2 regions of the Paenibacillus konkukensis genome follow, and region 2 is predicted to be linked to the other one. Evidence: riboswitches for the same ligand, from Rfam matches in the RefSeq annotation. Region 2 holds a riboswitch; the other holds the start of a gene.
What was found. Region 2 has a riboswitch for thiamine pyrophosphate ahead of SK3146_RS00375 (acetylornithine deacetylase). Riboswitches for the same ligand answer to the same signal wherever they lie in the genome.
Positions count from the first base shown of each region.

Region 1: another riboswitch for thiamine pyrophosphate. It lies ahead of SK3146_RS29330 (ECF transporter S component); the one in region 2 lies ahead of SK3146_RS00375 (acetylornithine deacetylase).

Region 1 covers NZ_CP027059.1:6,748,910-6,756,988, reverse strand. The annotation lists gene tenA (thiaminase II) at 1-261, opposite strand, end outside; gene SK3146_RS29340 (energy-coupling factor transporter transmembrane component T family protein) at 358-1,164, opposite strand; gene SK3146_RS29335 (ABC transporter ATP-binding protein) at 1,200-2,732, opposite strand; gene SK3146_RS29330 (ECF transporter S component) at 2,732-3,319, opposite strand; TPP riboswitch at 3,447-3,551, opposite strand; gene asd (archaetidylserine decarboxylase) at 3,781-4,569, shown strand; gene SK3146_RS29320 (MFS transporter) at 4,617-5,894, shown strand; gene SK3146_RS29315 (stalk domain-containing protein) at 6,065-7,438, opposite strand; gene SK3146_RS29310 (MocR-like pyridoxine biosynthesis transcription factor PdxR) at 7,575-8,079, opposite strand, start outside.
Region 2 covers NZ_CP027059.1:84,499-92,577, forward strand. The annotation lists gene SK3146_RS00360 (D-2-hydroxyacid dehydrogenase) at 1-769, shown strand, start outside; gene SK3146_RS34955 (hypothetical protein) at 1,009-1,140, shown strand; gene SK3146_RS00365 (N-acetylmuramoyl-L-alanine amidase family protein) at 1,315-2,433, shown strand; gene SK3146_RS00370 (LTA synthase family protein) at 2,514-4,616, opposite strand; TPP riboswitch at 4,822-4,920, shown strand; gene SK3146_RS00375 (acetylornithine deacetylase) at 5,058-6,332, shown strand; gene tenA (thiaminase II) at 6,346-7,014, shown strand; gene SK3146_RS00385 (AzlC family ABC transporter permease) at 7,293-8,036, shown strand; gene SK3146_RS00390 (AzlD domain-containing protein) at 8,027-8,079, shown strand, end outside.

The DNA of each region.
Region 1 (8,079 bases), 1.3 Mb from region 2:
TTCGTGCAGCGACAGCTCGGCGTTATAGGTGCCCTGCGCATGTACGGTCATCCGGTTCGCAACTGCCAAATCGTCGGCTTTGACCGCTCCCAGCGACTGCACTCTGGCGAATTGGGACAAATAGTAGGCGTCGTTCAATAAATAATGACGGAAGCTCGCCAGCGGCAGCGTACCGTCGGCAATGCCTTGAACGAACGGATGGCGGAAGCTGGCGTTCCAGCTGTCCTCTACGGCAAGTCTCAGCTCTTCGGAAAATTTCATCGGTTTCTCTCCTCCTGACCGGGACCTGCAAGTCCCGGAAAGTATCGTTTGCGCCCTCGATAGTTCCACCCGAAGCTTTCGGTGAACGGCAGGGCGTCAGTTCACTTGATACCGCACATCCCCGACATGGAAATACGGGAAATGCTGGCCGATATACAGCGCGGCAAGCACCGCCGCCGTCAAGTATAAGAGCAGGTACGCATCGCGCAGCGAGAAGCCGATGCGATAGTAATACGTGCGCGCGCGAGCCGAAGAGAAGCGCTTGGCCTCCATCGCCACGGCGATACGCTGCGCCCGGCGGATGCTCTGCGCGAGCAGCGGGATCGCGTACAGGCGCAGCGTCTCGTACACGCCGCCGAGACCGGCCCGCCGCTTGACGCCGCGCACCTTCAGCGCCATGCCGAGCGTATGAAACTCGCCGACCATGATCGGCATCAGCCTGAGCGCGGCCATAAAGCTGTAGGCGAACTTCGGCGGCAGCTTGCACTGCTGCATCAGCGAGTAGAACAGCGCGACGGGTCTGGTCGTCAGCGCGAAGATCAATCCGGTCAAAGCCATGTTGACGGTTTTGAAGCCGATATGCAGCCCCCGATAGAAGCTCTCCTCCGTTATGCGGACCAGCCCCCAGCGCAGCCAGGTCGTGTCGCCTTTGCCGAACAGCATCATCGACATCGACGATGAGACGAACAAGAGCGCGAACGGCAGGAACATCAAGAGCAGCCTGCGCAGCGGATGTCCGGAGAAGAGCAGCAGCAGGAGCAGCTGCGCCGCCGTGACGTTGATCAATACGTTGATGTTATCTGTAAACAGCACCACGAAGAACAGCAAGAGCGACAGCAGCAGCTTCGCGCTCGGATTTACCCGGTGCAGCCATGTTTCCTCATAGGACAAAAAGTTGTCCACGGCAGTTCACTTCCTTTTTGCCACGCTTCAAAATTTTACGCTTCAACCGGCAGCGCGCCGGACGGCGGCGTTTCGGCGACATCCGAAGAAGAAGCTTCCTCCGCCGCCCGCAAATATTGCCGCGGCTGCAGGTCCTTGGCCAACCTCCCGCGTTCGATCTCCCAGACGCGGGTGGCGAAATAGCGGACGATGTCCAAATCATGCGTCACCATGATGATTGTCGTCCCCTGCCGCCGCCAGGCTTCCAGCTTCTCCAGGATGGCGAACGTATTCGCCGCATCCTGTCCGAAGGTCGGCTCATCCAGCAGCACGAGCCGCTGCTCCTTGACCATGGCGGTAGCGACGCTAAGCCGCCGCTTCTGCCCGAGGGACAGCTGATACGGATGCTGGCTCCGCTGTTCCTCGAGGCCGAATTCCTCCAGCAGCGCAAGCGCCTGCTTCTCCGCGCCCAGGACACCGTCGCGTCGGAAGCCGAACGCCGCCTCGTCGAGCACCGAATGCGTGACGAACTGCATCTCCGGATTCTGGAACACGTAGGCGGCGCAATCCGCCACATCCTTGAATCCGCGCACTTCCCGTCCCGCGAGCCGGTACGCCGCGCCCGAAGCCGGGATCAGCTGCATCATCGCCTGCAGCAGCGTGCTTTTGCCTGCGCCGTTCTCTCCGACTACGGCGATCCATTCGCCGGGGCCGGCCTGCGCTTCGTCCACGTGCATCTTGGGCTCCCGCCCGCGGAAGGCGGTGAACTGCTTCAACTGAAGGAGCGGATTTCCGTACTCCCTGCCGGCCGCCGGCCCGGCCCCATCCGCATCCCGAAGCGCCCGGTACGCCGCGCCGGCGGCATAATCGCTCCATACGCCCGGATACCAAATGCCGAATTGCTGCAGCCGTTCCTTGTGCCGGTCGAAGACGGTCTCCGGCGAGCCGTCCGCCAAGATAGCGCCGTCGTGAGTGAAAAGCACGACACGATCGACAAAATCGATCACCTCGTCGATTTTATGTTCTACAATAAGTACGGTCTTGTCTTTGCCGATCTGCTTGATCGTATCCCATACCTGCTTCGTCCCTTCCGGATCGAGCAGGGCGGTCGGCTCGTCGAAGAACAGCACTTCCGGCTCCAGAGCCAATACGGACGCAATCGCAAGCCGCTGCTTCATCCCTTGAGACATCGACTGAATATCCAGATGAAGCTTAGGCAAATTCAATCCGACCTGCCGGAGCCCCTGCTCGATCCGGGCGGTCATCTCTTCCCGGGGAACTCCCAGATTCTCCAGCACGAACGCCATCTCCTCATCCACAAACGGCATGCAAAACTGGGTGTCGGGATCTTGGAACACATACCCCCAGGACGGGGGAATGACAATCTCGTCGAATTTGACGGGAATCTCAATAACATCCGGGATGAGCCCGGTCAGCACCTGAAGCAGGGTCGACTTGCCGCAGCCGCTCGGACCGAGCAGCAGCACCTTTTGCCCCGTGTTGACCGAGAACGAAATATCGTCGAACAGCAGCGACGGACTGCCGGCGAACTTCAGCCGCAAACCGGTGACGGATGTGCTGACCGGCATCATTTTCTACGCTCCAGCGCCTGGTAATCGGCACGGCTGGCCGGACGGACCAGCTGCGTCACGCCGGTCGCCTCCAGCGCCTTGACGAGCCAGTAAGCGCACAGCCCGGTAAAGAACACCGATCCGATAAAGCGGAAGGCGAAATACAGCAGCAAATTCCATGATTGCAGATCGGTCAAATAGCCTTTGAAGGCGTCGAATACGAGCGAAGCCGCCGCCGAACCGACTCCCGCAAGGCATGCCGTCGCCGCCGAGAAGCTGCGGTAGCGGAACAGAGCGAAAACCATCTCCGCCAGCAGCCCTTGCGCAATCCCGTAAGTCAGCGATTCCACGCCGTATTGCGAGCCTGAGATCAATTCTCCCGACGCCGCCGCCACTTCGGCCAGCAAGGCGACGCCCGGCTTGCGTATGATCAGCGCCGCAACGGTAGCGGCCATAAACCAAACGCCGTATACCAGCTGATCGAGCTGCAGCCCGGCCAGCTTCACTACATTGGAGACATCCCCCCACAACCGGTAAATAATGCCGAATACGATCGCGATGACGATCGTAACCAGGATGTCCGTCAATTTTAACCCTTTGGACATGTAAACCCACTCCTCCTCTATCTTGTTTGGGGCCATAGCTCCGACCTTCTTCTGATTGAATGGGACAACGCAATAAGACCACTTCCCGAAACAGGAAGTGGTCTGCATGTTCAATAAATACACACGCTTCAAACGCTCTCCACTTCCCTACGCTGGCACGATCCAGATCAGGTTCAGAGGGTCTAGGATCTATTGATCCAGTCTCAGCCTTGCGGCTCCCCTAGTGACAATAATCATATTAACACGAATGAAATAAATGTCAACGGCTAATATATAGCATCATGGGCGCTTCGCTTTCGTCCGCATCGTTCGGAGCGGCACGCAACCGAAGAGCTCCAACCTCGTCGTTTCCTATGAAAATGTCATATGCATACGATTCTTTTTTCTTGCGTTGCAGCAGGTTCTGTGTCAAGATATTCGGTAGACAAGAGACTTTAGAAAGAACAGGTGAATGTACACTTATGATGAAACCCTTTTTCCGCTTGTTGACCGAGCTGTCCTCGCGCAAGTCGATCTCCAGGTTAACGGGAGCTTTTGCCAAATCGAGAGCGAGCCGCGGCCTCATTCCGCGTTTTGCCAAAATATATGGAATTCCGATGCAGGATGCCGAGAAACAGTGGACCGAGTACGCTTCGCTGAACGACTTTTTCACAAGACGCTTGCGCCAAGGGCTTCGTCCGGTGAACACCGCGGAGCATACGCTGGTCAGCCCCGTCGATGCCGCCATTACGGGTATGGGGCCGATCTCCGAAGGGTTGATTGTCAATGTCAAGGGGCAGGATTACACCGTAGAAGAGCTGCTGAATCATTCTCCGCGCACGGTCAATTACAAGAACGGCTTCTACTTCGTCCTTTATTTGAGCCCGACCGATTATCACCGCATTCATACTCCGGTGGACGGCGTCATTATCGAGAAGGAACATGTGCCCGGCAAAGTCTACCCCGTCAATGAATTCGGGCTTCGCCAGATGCGCAGAGTGCTGAGCCGCAACGAGCGCCTGATCACTTATATGGATCATGAAGGCGGCGAAATCGCCGTTGTCAAGGTGGGCGCAATGAACGTCAGCAGCATTAAATACGTCTCGCCGCTGCCGGACCGGCTCAGCCGCGGGGACGAGCTGGCCTACTTCGAGTTCGGTTCCACCGTCGTGCTCCTGATGGAGACGAACACCTTCAAGAGCCGAAACGACCTGAAGGTCGGCAGCAAAGTTAAAATGGGCGAAGCTCTCGGAACGGTCAAGCCTTCCTAAAAAACCGCCCCACATCCTATGTTAAAGCAGAGGAGTTTAGTACAACCATGCAAGCAGCACAGACCGGAACGGCCGCTTCCGGAGCAACGACGCAGGCGGCGACGCAGCCGGGCATCAAGCCTACCGTAATGCGTATTTTGCTGGCGATCAGCATCGTTCATTTATTCAACGACTCGATTCAATCGATCATCCCGGCGATTTTGCCGATTCTCAAGGATACGATGCGGCTGAATTATATGCAGTCGGGAATCATCGTATTTTCGCTTAATATGACCGCTTCGATCATGCAGCCTGTCGTAGGACTGTATTCGGACCGCAAGCCTTCCCCCTACATGCTCCCTCTCGGAATGGGGCTTACCTGCTTGGGGGTCTTCGGGCTGGCCTTTGCGCCGAATTATTGGCTTATTTTACTGTCCGTCGTCCTCGTCGGACTCGGCTCGGCAATCTTCCATCCGGAGGGCTCGCGGGTAGCCCATATGGCTGCAGGCTCGCGCCGCGGGCTGGCGCAGTCGATCTTCCAAGTCGGCGGCAATGCCGGTCAATCGCTCGCATCCATTATGACGGCGCTGATCTTTGTGCCGCTCGGCCAGCGGGGCGCCGTATGGTTCATGCTCGTAGCGGGACTGGCCATCGTCGTCCAGATGTATATCGCCCGCTGGTACGGCGGCTATTTGGCCGCCCACCCGCGCAAAGCCAAATCGGCGGCGGCGCGCGCCGTCAGTCCGACTCGTAAGAAGCAGGTGACTTTCGCCGTCGTCATGCTCATCTTCTTGGTCTTTGCCAGATCGTGGTATCACTCGGGCGTCTCGATCTATTATCCGTTTTATTTGATGGAAAAGTTCCATTTGTCGCTGGAGCACGCGCAGATTTATATTTTTCTGTTCGCCGCTGCCGGCGCCGTAGGCACGTTCCTCGGCGGGCCGCTGGCCGACCGGTTCGGACGGCGCAACCTGATCTTCTTCTCCATGCTCGGCTCGGCGCCGCTGGCGATGGCGCTTCCTTACGCGAACGCGTTTTGGGCCTACGTCATTTTGCTGATTAACGGACTGATCATTTTATCCAGTTTTTCCGTAACCGTCGTCTATGCGCAGGAGCTGATTCCCGGCAAAGTAGGCACCGTATCCGGTCTCATTACCGGAATGGCTTTCGGCATGGGCGCTCTGGGCGCCGTCGCTCTCGGAAGTCTGATCGACAAGTTTCATCTGACGGTCGTCATGCAGATGCTCAGCTTCCTGCCTTTGCTCGGGCTGCTCACCTTTTTCCTGCCTTCCGACCGCAAGCTGAAGGCATGGGCGCAGGAAGCGGAAGGCGCTGCCGATAAGTAACTGTTTGTTGAAGCCGGCCGTTCATAGATAACATAAGCAAAAGAGGCAGTTTAGGGCGCCAAAACCCTGAAACTGCCTCTTTGCTATCGCCGGCGAATATAGACTGGAGCCTTGCCCGCGAGTGAGATCCGGCCGCCTCCGCTTGCCGCGTCCAGCGCTCTGCCAGCGCTTCAATAAGCAAAAAATACGACCTGATAAACCACCCGCGCCTCATGGCCTTCGGCATCCTTGAGCCCGGAGATTTGCACCTCGAAACGGTCTCCGTCCTCATATCTCATATTCCCGCCCGGCCTGAATACGATGCAATTGGGCACGCCATATTTATGCGTATTGACATTGAAATAGGCTTTCCCTTCGCCGGCGGCATCGTCGTCCTTATCCATCGTCCAGATCTCTTGATCGTTCAGCCGGGTTAACGATACGGACACCTCGTTCGGATCGGGCGTCGCATATTTATCCGGATTTAGCGTCACCGACCAGGGATCATTTCCTTGGAAATATTTTAGCGGAAAATATCCTTTGCCGGGCCAGCTTATGATGTCATAGTCGAACTTATCCGCACGGCTCTGATCCAACACCTGCATCGACGAATAAAACGACCGGTACCCGTTAGACGCTCGTCCTTCGGCCAAGCCGAAGCCGATTTTCTTCAGATCCGGGTTCAAAATCCATCTTCTGTGGCCGACGGAGGCAACATTCGATTCGTCATTGTCGCTCATATAGGAAACGACGGTTCTCGGTAAAATCGCGTTCTGCTTAACGGCTCCGGCAGCGCCGTACAGGCTGTATATATTGCTGCTGCTCGTGGAGGCATATCCCTTGCTGTAAAAGCTTTCGCTCATGCCTTTCGGCTTCGCGGGCGTATGCGACAGCTGGCCGTATACGGCCAGCAGCACGGCGCCGTACTGAGCTTGCTCGTTAAGGAACGAATCCTGCGCGAGATCGTCGGGAACACCCGCCAAATAACGCATTGTATTGACGGTTCGGACGCCGTCTTCGATAAAATCGGTATTGAGCTTGCCTGCCTGATGGGGGGAGACGATTTGCGGCTTGTCCTCGAAGGGATCGCCGGAGAACTGCGGAACGGCCGCCATCATTCTGGAGACGATCTGGCGCTTCGTCCTTCCGTAGAACGGCTCGTCCGCATCGATGCTGACCGTTTGCGTACCGGCATCCCAAGATACGTACATCCCGAACACTTCGTTGAAAAAGCGGGCGGGAACCATCGCCGTATTCCCGACCAAACGCACCTCCGACTCCAGCTCCTGCGGCCGATCCGCTATATAAGCTTCTTTGGAGCCGACAGGCAGCCTTGCAGACTGGCCGTCCTTAGTGACGGTAACGGTTCTGGAGTGATCGGACCAGGCGACAGATGCGCCAAGCGCTTCCACAACCGGACGCACAGGTACGAACGCAATCCCGTTCATCAGCAGCGGCGCCTGATCCATCGCTTCGGCGGCACCGTTAATTTTCACCGTAATGCCGCCGTCGTCCGCATAAGCGGCGGCGGGTCCCGGCCCGGCCGTCCAGATTAGTGCCAGCATTGCAAACAGAGACGCTGTTACGGCCGCCCCCCTACCCCATCGACGTTTCAATCGCTCACCCCCGTGGGTATTCGTCCATTTTAGTTCGACGTTCCCGGCCCGATTTCCTGCATTTGGGAGACATTTGCTTCCCCGTTCAGGAGTCCGCCAATCGCTTCATAACGGCGACGCCGTACTCCATTTCCTCTTCCGTCAAATGAGGAAAGTGGAAATAGACGCCGATCCGGACGCCTTCGCTGTCCTCCCCGCGAATTTCCGACCAGCGCACTCCGGCGTCCGCACATTGGCTGCGGAACCGCTCGTACGCCTGTGTGCTCCCGCGCCACCAGCCGAATATATGCAGGCCGGCATCGCTTTTTACCCATGAGAACCGTTCGGATAACGAATCGGCCAGACGGCGGCTCAAGCTTTCGTATTTGCGCGAATAAATCCGCTTCATCCGGCGCAAATGCCGCTCATACTGTCCGCTGGCCATGAAGGCGGCCAGCGTTTTTTGCTCCAGCAGGCCGGCGGGCAGCGGCTCGAACAACGCTTTGGCTTTGGCGAACGGAGCGGCCAGCGCAGGCGGCAGCACGGCGTAGCCGATGCGGACGGAAGGCAGCAGCGTCTTCGTAAAGCTGCCGATATGAATCACCCTCTCC
Region 2 (8,079 bases):
GCCGGAGGCCGCTGCCGTGCGCTGGATACAGTCGATTGGAGCGGGCATCGAGGATCTCATGTCCGATCCCGCGATACCGCGCCATATCGCGATCACGAGGATTGTCGATCAATTCGGCGGCTTGATCGCGGAATACGTATTCGCCTATTTGCTTCTGATCGGCAAAGAGCTGCCGCGCATGATGAAGGCGCAGTCCGAGCGCCGGTGGTCGCCTTTTCGCGTCGATGCCCTGCAGGGCAAAGTGATCGGCGTCGCGGGGCTCGGCTCCATCGGCTCGGAAATCGTGCGCAAAGCACGCGCCTTCGACATGACCGTCTACGGGCTGAGTTTTAGCGGCGCACGGTCATCTCTTGTGGACCGGCATTTTGACGGGGCGCAGTGGTTGGCTTTCGTTAAGGAACTCGATTATTTGGTGCTTACGCTGCCGTTGACGGAGCAGACGAGACATGCGGTCGATCGCCGCATTTTGCATGCCATGAAGCCGGAGGCAAGTCTGGTCAACGTCGGTCGCGGGCCGCTCGTCTCCGAGCCGGATCTTATAGAAGCGATGACGGAAGGACGGCTTCGCGCCGCCGTGCTGGATGTGTTTGACCGGGAACCGCTCGCCCCGGACCATTCGTTCTGGGGATTGCCTAACGTCTATGTCACTCCGCATTTGTCGGGCCAAAGCAAGTTTGACGCAGTCGGGCAATTTTTTATGGACAACTTGCGGCTATTTGCGGCCGGCGAGCCGCTTCGGGGAATCGTAAACCGGGAGCGGGGCTATTGAGCTAGAGTCTGAGGGAGACAGAAGCGCCGACAGGCCGATGATCGGGTGATCCGGCCGCGGCTTGTCCGCCGCTGGCAGCGCAGGGAACGGGCTGAGGCTTCGCCTTCGTACCAAAGCAAAGTTTGCCGACAGGTTTGTTTATCGATTTCCGGGCAATGCCAGTTCAAGTTTACATAATTATAATTATGTAAAATTGAATCCCCCCTGGAAGTGTGGTGAAAAAAGAGCGGAGGGGCCATTTGAATCCGGAGAAGCGTCAGCGTTCGCCTAAGAAAAACGGATTGGAGGATCAAATGGGCGCCGCCGCAGACTTTTTTTCCATCACGTTTCTCGGTAAACGGGGAGGACAGCGTCCGGAATATCCTCAGTGAGCTTGGGGCAGCCTCCGCCTCTAGTTAATTAGCCCTAGTAGAACGCTGGAGGTCCTATGCTGTCAAATAAGATCAAAACGATGCGAAAATGAGAAAATATACACTTTAGATGGAAGGTTGTTCCTGCTATAGTATACATAATGCGACATCGAATCCAATGAATGAGGTACATGGATGAAACGAACATTTCTCAAGGCAGCCATAATAACCATTTTGGCGATGAATTGGATCGGTACGGTTCCGGCGCAAGCCCAGCCGAATCTTGCCGGCAGCGCAAAAGTGGCTGCAACTACGCTAAATGTCCGCAGTCAGCCCGATGCCGGCTCCAAGGTCGTCGGAACCTTATCGAACAATACGGTCGTCGCCATATCCGATGAAGCCTACGGCTGGATCAAAGTGAAATCCGGCAATATGAGCGGATGGGTAGCAGGTCAATATTTAATTAAGCAGACGGGAAGCACGGCGGCCAATTCAAGCGGTAAATCCGGCTCCGTCACAACGGCCTCGGGCAGCTCCGGCAACGCCAATGTCCTTGTCGACTCCCTGTATATGCGCAAAGGTCCGGGTACGGAGCATACGGCGCTGGGCGTCTTGTCTCAGGGCGACAAGCTGCAGGTGATGGAACGCAATCAGGATTGGGTTAAGGTGAAGGCCGCGAACGGCCTGAACGGCTGGGTATTCGGCAAATACATAGGAAGTCAGCCCGCCAAGACGGCGGCGCAGCAGCTGGGGTCTTCTTCGAAAGGGCTGCAGGGCAAAGTCATCGTTATCGACCCCGGACACGGGGGCAACGATAACGGCGTGATCGGCAAGAAATATGCGTCCAGCGAAAAAACGCTGAACCTCAAGACGTCGCTTTACTTGGCGGACAAGCTGAGGTCGGCGGGGGCGCAAGCGATTTTAACGCGCACGAGCGACAAGGAGAAGCCTGAACTAAGCAAACGGGTCGTCATTAGCGAATCCAAGCATGCCGACGCTTTTATAAGCATTCATTATAATTCTTCTCCGAAACCGGTCAGCGGAACGTTAACCTTCTACTACTCGAAAACAAAGGATATGCCGCTGGCGAGAAAGATCGAGTCTCGGCTGGATCAGTCGCTGGAATTAAAAAGCAACGGCATCTCCTTCGGCGATTATCATGTGCTTAGGGAAAACGCCCGGCCGTCGGCGCTCGTCGAGCTCGGGTTTCTATCGAACGCCAAGGATGAGGGCATCGTCCGCACCTCGGCCTATCAGCAAAAAGCCGCGGAGGCCATCGTGAGCGGGCTGAAGGATTATTTTAACAGCATGTAAAATACGAAGCAAACAAATAAGCCGCGCCTTGGGGATTCCCTAAGACTGCGGCTTATTGCGTTATACTGGCGCGGCCGCCGTTACTTGTTCAATGCAGCCGACTGCGAGAATTGAAATTCGTTGGACTTGGCAATGACCTTATCTCTGGAGTCCTTCACGATCACTTGGACTTTGGCGGGAAGCTGCTTCTGCTTATCGGGCTTCAGCAGGGCGATAACCTCTCCGGTGTTCACCCACTCCGTTTCCGCAGGCTGCCCGTTAATTTGCACGATGCTGTTGTAAGGGAGATAATGGCCCGAAATTTTGAGCGCCGTTCCTTCCTCCGCCGACTCCTTCTGAACTCCGTCAATGGACATCGGGCCCAGGCCGAGCACATAATGCTCGTCTTTGATCTCGTTCTTCATTTCCCCGTAGCCGTATTGTTCCCCGAAAATAATGTCATACTGCAGTTTCTCGTATGTTTTCAGCGCTTCCTTGTCGATATGCATCTGATCGTATAAATTTTCCGGCGGCAGCACGGGCATACTTTTATAAAGCTGAGCCAAATAATCCGTATAATAAGTGCCGGGTCTTTGCGCCAATTGAAGCAAATAAGGAGTCATGAACGAAGGGCTCATATGAATATTGTCCTTATGCTCGGGCAAGTAATTATTCCAAATCAGGACGGGCACGCGATACATTTTGTCCAAAAATTGCGGATCGTTTTCCTGTAAATAACCGCTGTCCTTATAAGCCTTGTAGTTGTCGCCGAGACTCGGCAGATGATCGCCGAAAAACAGCAAAATCGTCGGCTCTTTAGTCGTTTCGTAGTGCGTCACCAGAAGCTTCAGCATATCGTCGGCCCCGACCAAGCCTTGAGCGTACGTTTCGAGCAGCCCTTGCGATTCGCCGCTGACGCCGGATACCTGGATCGTATTCTCTTTGAACTTGCCCGGATAGTAGTGATAATGATTTTGCATCGTATTGGCAAAAACAAAATCGGGGCCGTTCGTCGATTCGCTGGCGTCGATAATTTGCTTCGCCACCTCCCGGTCGGCCAAGTACGGTCCGTCGTATTCAGGCTTGAAAAATTCCTGGGAGATGAATTTCGAGAAACCGAAGTTCTCGTAAACTTTCTTACTATTATAAAACCAGCTGTGAAACGGGTTGATCGCCGTCGAATGATACCCCTGCCTTGTTAAAATGCTGGCTATCGAATCGATCGGCTTATTGACGTATTGATTGTACGGGATGGAGCCCTGCGGCAGAAAGCGCATGGAATTGCCCGTCAGCACTTCGAACTCGACATTGGCGGTTCCGCCTCCGAATTGCGGAGACAGGAAGGTGCCGCTCGTATATTTCTTTACCAGCTCGTGATAGAACGGGAGCGGGTCGCGGCTAAACGTAATGCCCTTAATTTGCGTTGCGTCCCAGAACGATTCGCTCAGCACGATGATGACGTTCGGCTTGACGGCGCCAGGCGCCGGCACCTCGGGTACCGTAGAAGCGGCGGCGGAGCGGATCGCCTCCTTATTATACCCGTCAGGCTGACTCATGAATAAAAACTTCAAATTCATCATCGTCGTCAGCAGAAAGCCGTTCGTCTTGACGTTTTCGGTCTGGTCCCAAGCGATGTTTTGGATATGAACCCAGTTTTTCATCGATGCCGTGCTGTCGGAATAAATGTTGGAAAGCAGAAACAGCGCGATGATTCCGACGCCGAGCCGGTGCTTCCAATTCAGCCGGACCGCGATGCGCGGCAGCTTGTAGAGAAGCAGCAGGCTGATGACAATGAAAGCGATAATTCCGGAAATGACGGTGAAGTTCAGCAGACCCGTCACATATTGCGCCATATCCTTCGTTTCGCTGGTGAGCAGCAGGTCCCAAGGCAGGAACGGAACGCCCAGAATATCCAGTTTGACCCCGCTAATGAGACCGAAGATCAGACAGACCGCCGAGACGAGCCAGAACGATAGCCGTATCCGTCCGGTCACGGCCGCAAGCAGAAACATAAAGCCGAGAACAAGCAATGTGTTCAATAAGAGCTCGGGCATCGCATGAAACGTCCATTTGAACGTATCTCCCCATTGCCCACGGCTCAGCAGCTCTACCAAAAATACAATCCAGATGGACCACAAGAGCAGCGGCAGCCGCCGCAGCGCTCTCCATCCGTGATTTTGAATTGCCAGCTGCAATTCCCCCATGAGATCACCACATCTTAATATGAATTTAGTGTAAAGCTGTCAAACGCCTATCATAGTATAGCATACCTATGAAGCCCGGTGAATAAGCAGCGAATTAGGCAAACGCTGGTCGTATGCGGAAGCCGGTAGAGAAGGGCCGGGCCGCGTTATCGGTTGAGTCCGCAGGACAGGTGTGGTACTATTTAATGGAAAGAAATATAGCAAACTTAAACACTAGGGGTGCGTTAAGCTGAGAGAGGCGGGAGCCTCAACCCTTACACCTGATCTAGGTAATGCTAGCGAAGGGAAGTGGACGATGCCCGGGACTTCATACATGCGCAGGCAGACCGCTTCGACAGGAAGCGGTTTTTTGTTTTATCCGGATAGGGTTCGCGGCTTCCTTCCCGAGAGCGGCGGGGGGACGTTGCTCTGGTGTTCAAAAACGAAAGGAGACAAATACGGATGAGCGAACCGTTGGAATCGTTATTAAAGCAGGTGGAAGCAAGGGCGGAGGAGCTGGTCGGGCTGGCTTCGCGATTGATCCGCTTCCAAACCCCGGCGCCGCCGGCAAGAAATACGGCGGAGGCTCAGAGCTTTATCGCATCGTTTCTCGAAGAAAAGGGCTTCGCCATTGACCGCTGGGACGTCTATCCGGGCGATCCCAATGTGGTAGGCGTTCTGCGGGGGCAAGATCCGGCACGGTACAAAAGCTTGATTATTAACGGTCATGTCGACGTTGCGGAGGTTAGCCAAGGCGAGGCTTGGGATACCGATCCGTTCGATCCGTTCGTGAAGGACGGATCGCTGGTCGGGCGCGGTGCGGCGGATATGAAGGGCGGTTTGGCCGGCGCGCTGTTCGCCGTCCAACTGCTGCACGAGGCAGGAATCCGGCTCCCGGGAGACGTGCTGTTCCAATCCGTCATCGGGGAGGAAGTAGGGGAGGCGGGAACGCTCCAGTGCTGCAAGCGCGGGTACAGCGCGGATTTCGCCGTTGTGGTCGATACGAGCGACCTGCATATTCAAGGTCAGGGCGGCGTCATCACGGGCTGGGTAACGGTGAAAAGCAAGGAAACCTATCACGATGCGACCCGCAGAAATATGATCCATGCCGGAGGCGGCCTTCACGGGGCGAGCGCCATTGAGAAGATGATGAAGATTATTCAGGGCTTGCAGGAGCTGGAGCGGCATTGGGCGGTGACCAAAAGCTATCCCGGATTTGCGCCGGGGACGAATACGATCAATCCGGCGGTGATCGAGGGAGGCAGACACGCCGCGTTCATCGCCGACGAATGCCGGCTTTGGATTACGGTGCATTTTTACCCCAATGAAACATACGAAGGGGTGGCGCGCGAGATTGAGGACTGGCTGGGCCGGGTTTCCCAGGCCGATCCGTGGCTTAAGGACAACCCTCCGCAATTTCGCTGGGGCGGCGCTTCCATGATCGAGGACCGCGGCGAGATATTCCCTTCGCTGCAGGTCGACCCGCAGCATGAGGCCGTCCGCCTGCTCGGCGGCGCCCATGAGAGCGTACTTCTGGAACCGGCTATCGTGGACGTATCCCCGACGGTTACCGACGGCGGCTGGTTCTCCGACGCCGGCATTCCGGCCGCGATCTACGGTCCCGGCAATTTGCGCAACGCCCACTCCGTCAATGAGCGGGTTTCCGTGGAGCAATTGGTACGGTTTACTCAGGTGATGCTGAAGTTTATATACGAATGGAGCCATACGCTCAAATAAGGAGGAACGAACGATGACATTTTCCGAATATTTAATGGAGAAGCTGCAGCCTGTCTGGCGCAAAAATCACTCTCATCCGTTTGTCCGGGAGATGGGCAGCGGAGAGCTGGAGCTTGCGAAATTCCGGTTTTACATGATTCAGGACTATTTGTATTTGATCGATTATGCCAAGCTGTTCGCTCTGGGCGCCGTCAAGGCGGGGGATTTGAAAACGATGGGCGAGTTCGCGGGACTGCTGCACTCGACGATGAACGAAGAGATGTCGCTGCATCGCGCCTATGCCGCCCGGTTCGGCATATCCGAAAATGAGCTGGAGCAAGCCGAGCCGTCGCCGGTTACGCTCGCTTACACGCACTATATGCTGCATGCCGCCCAGAACGGCTCGCTGGCCGAACTGGTTGCCGCTCTGCTGCCGTGCATGTGGAGCTACTGGGAAATCGGCAAGGAATTAGCGCGGATTCCCGGGGCCGCGGATCATGAATATTACGGAGAGTGGATTCGGATGTACAGCTCGGAGGAGTTCGGTTCGCTCGCCAAGTGGTGCATCGGGCTCTTGGATCAGCTGGCCGAAGGGAAACCGCAGCGGGAGCTCGACCGGCTTGAAGAGATTTTCCTGCATACGACGCAATTCGAGTATTTGTTCTGGGACATGGCTTACCGCGAGGAGCTGTGGCCCGAATAAGCCGCTTGTCCGGCAAGGAAGCGAGAAGCGAGTAATCGGAACGACAATGCATGACCGTTTCATCTGCAGGACCGCGCCTTCGTCGGCATGGCGATGAAAACGCGCGACCCCGCCCTCGTATGGGCAGCGGTCGAATATATTCGACAAGACATGATGTTCGCTGAGATCGCGAAACAGCTGGGCCCGGATAAAGTCGAGGCGCTGTGGAGAAGCAGGCCGGACTCGTATCATGTCGTCACAGGAAGAAGATTTACATAGGAGAGATCGGTATGAATCCAATGACGAAGCCCGAACATCTAAGAATAGAGCCACTGGCGGCTTCGGGCCGGGCGGAAGAAGAAAGCTTCCTTCAGGGCGTGAAGGACTGCATTCCGACGCTGCTCGGCTATTTGAGCATCGGGCTGGCCGCCGGAGTGGTGGAGAAGACCGCCGGGCTCAGCATTGCCGAGATTGCGCTGATGAGCATATTGGTCTATGCCGGGGCCGCCCAATTCATCGCATCCGGCATGATTGCCGCAGGCACATCCAGCACGGCTATCATCGTTACGATATTTCTGGTGAACCTTCGCCATCTGCTGCTCAGTGCGGCTTTATCGCCGTACTTCCGGCATCTGTCCCCGGCGAAAAACATGCTGCTGGGCACTCTTTTGACCGACGAGACCTTCGGCGTGGCGATCAGCCGGGCGGCGGCCAAGCATCGGCTCAGCGAGAAATGGATGCACGGCTTGAACGTGACGGCGTACTTGAACTGGATCGCCGCCAATATCGCCGGCGCCTTCTTCGGGCAGTGGATCACGAACCCCGAGCAATTCGGGCTCGACTTCGCTCTTCCGGCCATGTTCATCGGACTGCTGGTGCTGTCCGTCGCCGCCCGCAAACGGTTCGCGCTCGATACGTTCGTTGCGGCCGCGGCCGTCCTCGTCGCCATAGCCGTGAGCTGCTATATTTCGGACAGTCTCGGCATTATTATTGCTGCCGTGATTGCATCGACGATAGGTATGGTGTTGGATAAATGGAAATAAAATGGTATATTTTGATCGTTATTATAGGGTCGGCCGTTGTGAC